2 regions of the Rhizobium sp. BR 314 genome follow, and region 2 is predicted to be linked to the other one. Evidence: riboswitches for the same ligand, from Rfam matches in the RefSeq annotation. Region 2 holds a riboswitch; the other holds the start of a gene.
The links. Region 2 has a riboswitch for S-adenosylmethionine ahead of metA (homoserine O-acetyltransferase MetA). Riboswitches for the same ligand answer to the same signal wherever they lie in the genome.

Region 1 (2,199 bases), on a different contig from region 2:
GAAGTGCTTCGAGAGCTTCAGGCCCTGCGCCTGATAGTTCGAGCCGAGGCCGGAGCCGTAGAGGCTGCTCGGCTGTTCCAGCATGTGTTCATAGATGAGGCGACCGACGATCTGCCCATCTTCGAGAATGAAGGGCACTTCATGGCTGCGCACCTCGAGCACGGCGCGGCTGCCGCGACCGCCGGCCGGCGCATGGCCGAAGCCCGGGTCGAAGAAGCCGGCATAGTGGACGCGGAATTCGCCGACCAGCGGATCGAACGGCGTCATTTCGGCGGCATAATGCGGCGGCACATGCACCGCTTCGCGCGAAACAAGGATGTAAAATTCGTCGGGGTCAAGGATGATTTCGGTGCGGCCGCGGCTATAAAGCGGCTCCCAGAAATCGAAGATGTCGTGTTGGGCTTTTTTGTCGACATCGACGACAGCGGTGTGATGCTTGCCGCGATAGCCGATCAGTCCTTCCTTGTCGCCGGCGAGATCGATCGACAGCGCGATGCCGCCGCCGGTGATGTTAGGCTTCTTGCTGGCGACCAGCGTCTCGGTTTCGTGCAGCGCCAAGAGTTCCGGCTCGGTCAGCAAGGCCTGGCCGACTCGGAAGCGGATTTGTGACAGGCGCGAGCCACGACGCACGACGATGGGAAAGGTGCGCGGGCTGATTTCAAGATAGAGCGGGCCGGAATAGCCGGCTGGGATCTTGTCGAACTCCTGCGCCCGGTCGGTGATGACGCGGGTGAAGATGTCGAGGCGACCTGTCGAACTCTTCGGGTTGGCCGAGGCCGACATGTCTTCCGGCAGGTCCAGCCGCTCCATCAGCGGTACGATATAGACGCAGCCGGTTTCCAGCACCGCGCCTTCCGAGAGGTCGATGACATGCAGCTTCAGCCGATCGAGCTTGTCGGCAACGAGATGCGAAGGCCCTGGCATGAAGCTGGCGCGGACGCGGAAGGCGTGCGAACTGAGCCGCAGGTCAAGACTTGCAGGCTGGATCTGATCGACGTCCAGTTCTCTCTCGCTCGTTAGCCGCCCTGTTTCAAAGAGCGCTGCTATGGCGCGGTCCGCCAGAATTCCAGTATTGCGAGCCATCATGCCCTTTCTTCAGCCCACGATCCCTCCGGTCGAAAGCGACCCGCAGGCTTGTGCGCCGATTGAAAATGTTGCTGCGACCCTTGACCCATCCTAACGGACACAGAGGCAGTAATTTGTCGCCGACAAAACCAAACTCAGGGAATTGACGCAAGCCGTCAACGGCAGTATTGCAACTTATCCCGTGGTGATTTGGCCGGTCGGCTTGCAGCCACGTTAAACAAATGGCTAAAAAGACCGGGGTTGAACCGGTCTGCTTTTGCGACCGGTTTTTTTGTTTGAAAGTGGTGATGGCATGAGCAAGACTTGGCGCCCCGCAACCCAGCTCGTACACAACGGAACGCTTCGTTCGCAATTCGGCGAGACCTCCGAAGCGATCTATCTGACCCAGGGCTTCGTCTACGATACCTCTGAAGCGGCGGAAGCCCGCTTCAAGGGCGAGACCGAAGGTTTCATCTACGCCCGTTACGGCAGCCCGACCAATGACATGTTTGAAAAGCGCATGTGTGCGCTGGAAGGCGCTGAAGACGCACGCGCCACCGCTTCGGGCATGGCCGCCGTTTCCGCCGCCATCCTCTGCCAGCTGCAGGCTGGCGACCACATCGTCGCCGCCCGCGCGCTCTTCGGCTCCTGCCGCTGGGTCGTAGAGACACTGGCTCCGAAATACGGCATCGAGTGCACCCTCGTCGACGGACGCTTTACCGAGAACTGGGAAAAGGCCATCCGCCCGAACACCAAGCTGTTCTTCCTGGAAAGCCCGACCAATCCGACACTCGAAGTGGTCGATATCGCAGCCGTCGCCAAGCTCGCCAACCAGATCGGCGCCAAGGTCGTCGTCGACAACGTCTTCGCGACGCCGCTCTTCCAGAAGCCGCTGGAGCTCGGCGCCCATATCGTCGTCTATTCCGCCACCAAGCATATTGACGGTCAGGGCCGTTCGCTCGGCGGCATTATCCTCTCCGACAAGCAGTGGATCGACGAGAAGCTGCAGGACTATTTCCGCCATACCGGACCGGCCATGTCCCCCTTCACCGCATGGACGCTGCTGAAGGGCATCGAGACCTTGCCGCTACGCGTTGCCCAGCAGACGAAGAACGCCGCCAAGGTGGCCGATTT
Region 2 (2,199 bases):
CGAGGTTTCCTGGCCGATGCGCACGCCTTCCGGATTGTAGCCATAGGCGCCGAAGGGCGAGGTACCGGCCGTGCCGATCCATTTCGAGCCGCCCTGGTGCCGGCCCTTCTGCTCGGCCAGCCGCTCGCGCAGCGTCTCCATGAGTTTCTCGAAGCCGCCAAGGGCCTCGATCTCTCGTCTTTCCTCTTCGGTCAGATGCCGTTCGGCGAGCTTGCGCAGCCATTCTTCGGGAATGGCTGTTGCTTCGACCGCTTCCCCCTCGGCACTGCCGCTGATCGCTTCCACGCCGCGGAAATAATCGGCGAAGACTTGGTCGAAGCGGTCGATGAAGCGCTCGTCCTTGATGAGCGTCGTGCGCGCCAGATAGTAGAAGGCCTCGACGTCATAGTCGGCAATTCCCTCTTCCATTCCCTCAAGCAGCGACAGGAATTCCCGGAGCGTCACCGGAACCTTCGCTTCCTTCAGCTTCAGGAAGAAGGGAATGAACAAGCCTCAAGTCCTTTCCTGGCCGATCTCCTCCACATCGTAAGGCGTGGTCTGGTAGATCTCGTTGATCCAGTTGCCGAAGAACAGATGCGCATGGCTGCGCCATCGGTTCTGCGGCGGGATTTCCGGGTCGTTATGGGGGAAGTAGTTGTGCGGCATCTTGATCGGCACGCCCGCATTCACATCCCGGAAATATTCGTCCGCCAGCGAGGTGGAATCATACTCCACGTGATTGAGCATGTAGAGCCGGTTGCAGGCCTGTTCGTGCACAAGGCAGACGCCCATCTCGCTCGATTCCATCAGAATCTGCAGGCTCGGAACCTTCTCGATGTCCTCTCGGCGTACTTCCGTCCAGCGTGAGACGGGAATGGCGAAATCGTCGGAGAAGCCATTGAGGTAGACGGAGGAGGGCGCGAGATTCTGGTGGCGATAAACGCCGAAAGCCTTTTCCTTCAAGGTATGCTTCGGCACGCCATGGAAATGATAGGCGGCGGCCATGGCGCCCCAACAGACATTCATCGTCGAATGGACGTTGGTCGCCGTCCAGTCGAAGATCTGCTTCATCTCGTCCCAGTAGGTAACCTCTTCATATTCGAGCAGCTCGATCGGCGCGCCTGTGATGATGAAGCCGTCGAACTTGCGGTGCTTCACCTCTTCCCAGGTCTGGTAGAAGGATAGCAGATGCTCTTCGGAGGTGTTCTTGGCCTTATGGGCGCCGATGCGCACCAGCGAGAACTCGACCTGCAGTGGCGATGCGCCGACCAGGCGCGCCATCTGGACCTCGGTCTTGATCTTGTTCGGCATGAGGTTGAGAAGCCCGATCTGAAGGGGGCGGATGTCCTGACGGAACGCCACCGTTTCGGTCATTACCCGCACGCCCTCGCTCTGGAGGGTTTCGAATGCGGGTAGCGTATCGGGGATCTTGATGGGCATTGTTTCACTCGCCAAATACAAAAAAACCGGCCGCGATGAATCGCTACCGGTCCGCACGCGGCCCTTTAGCGACTTATTTAACGTGGCTGCAAGCCGGCCGGCCAAATCACCACAGAGTGAAATCCATAAACCTGCTGGTGCGGCGGGTCAATGGCCAAGCTTTGCGGGGGGGGGGGCGGCCGTGCCCTGATGTCGGTTGCCACTTACGGATGTTCAAGATGTTCTCCGCGAGAGCCGTTCTATTTCCCCTGCCCGCGCGCCATGAAAGCCAGCCGTTCGAAGAGATGCACGTCCTGCTCATTCTTCAGCAGCGCGCCATGCAGCTTCGGCAGCGCACTCTTCGCATCGGCGCGCAGCGTGGCTGGGTCGACATCATCGGCGACGAGCAGGCGGATCCAATCGAGCGCTTCGGAGGTGGACGGCTTCTTCTTCAAGCCTGCCACATCGCGGATTTCGAAGAATTGCGTCAGCGCCGCATGCACCAGCGCCTGCTTGATGCCGGGGTAATGCACCTCGACGATGCGGGTCAGCGTCTCCATGTCGGGGAAACGGATATAGTGGAAGAAGCAGCGGCGCAGGAAGGCGTCCGGCAGTTCTTTCTCGTTGTTCGACGTAATGATGACGATCGGGCGGACGGCGGCACGGACGGTTTCGCCGGTCTCGTAGACATGGAATTCCATGCGGTCGAGTTCCTGCAGCAGGTCGTTGGGAAACTCGATATCGGCCTTGTCGATCTCGTCGATCAGAAGCACGCATTTTTGAGACGAGGTGAAGGCCTGC

Region 1: linked by a shared signal. The riboswitch ahead of QD461_RS21855 (O-succinylhomoserine sulfhydrylase) and the one ahead of metA (homoserine O-acetyltransferase MetA) in region 2 are both predicted to bind S-adenosylmethionine.

The regions. Positions count from the first base shown of each region.
Region 1 covers NZ_JARWLA010000019.1:35,362-37,560, forward strand. Annotated here, with positions in the region: gene QD461_RS21850 (2'-deoxycytidine 5'-triphosphate deaminase) at 1-1,086, opposite strand, end outside; SAM riboswitch at 1,258-1,336, shown strand; gene QD461_RS21855 (O-succinylhomoserine sulfhydrylase) at 1,379-2,199, shown strand, end outside.
Region 2 covers NZ_JARWLA010000003.1:81,599-83,797, forward strand. Annotated here, with positions in the region: gene QD461_RS05315 (vWA domain-containing protein) at 1-489, opposite strand, end outside; gene metA (homoserine O-acetyltransferase MetA) at 493-1,419, opposite strand; SAM riboswitch at 1,465-1,542, opposite strand; gene QD461_RS05325 (AAA family ATPase) at 1,659-2,199, opposite strand, start outside.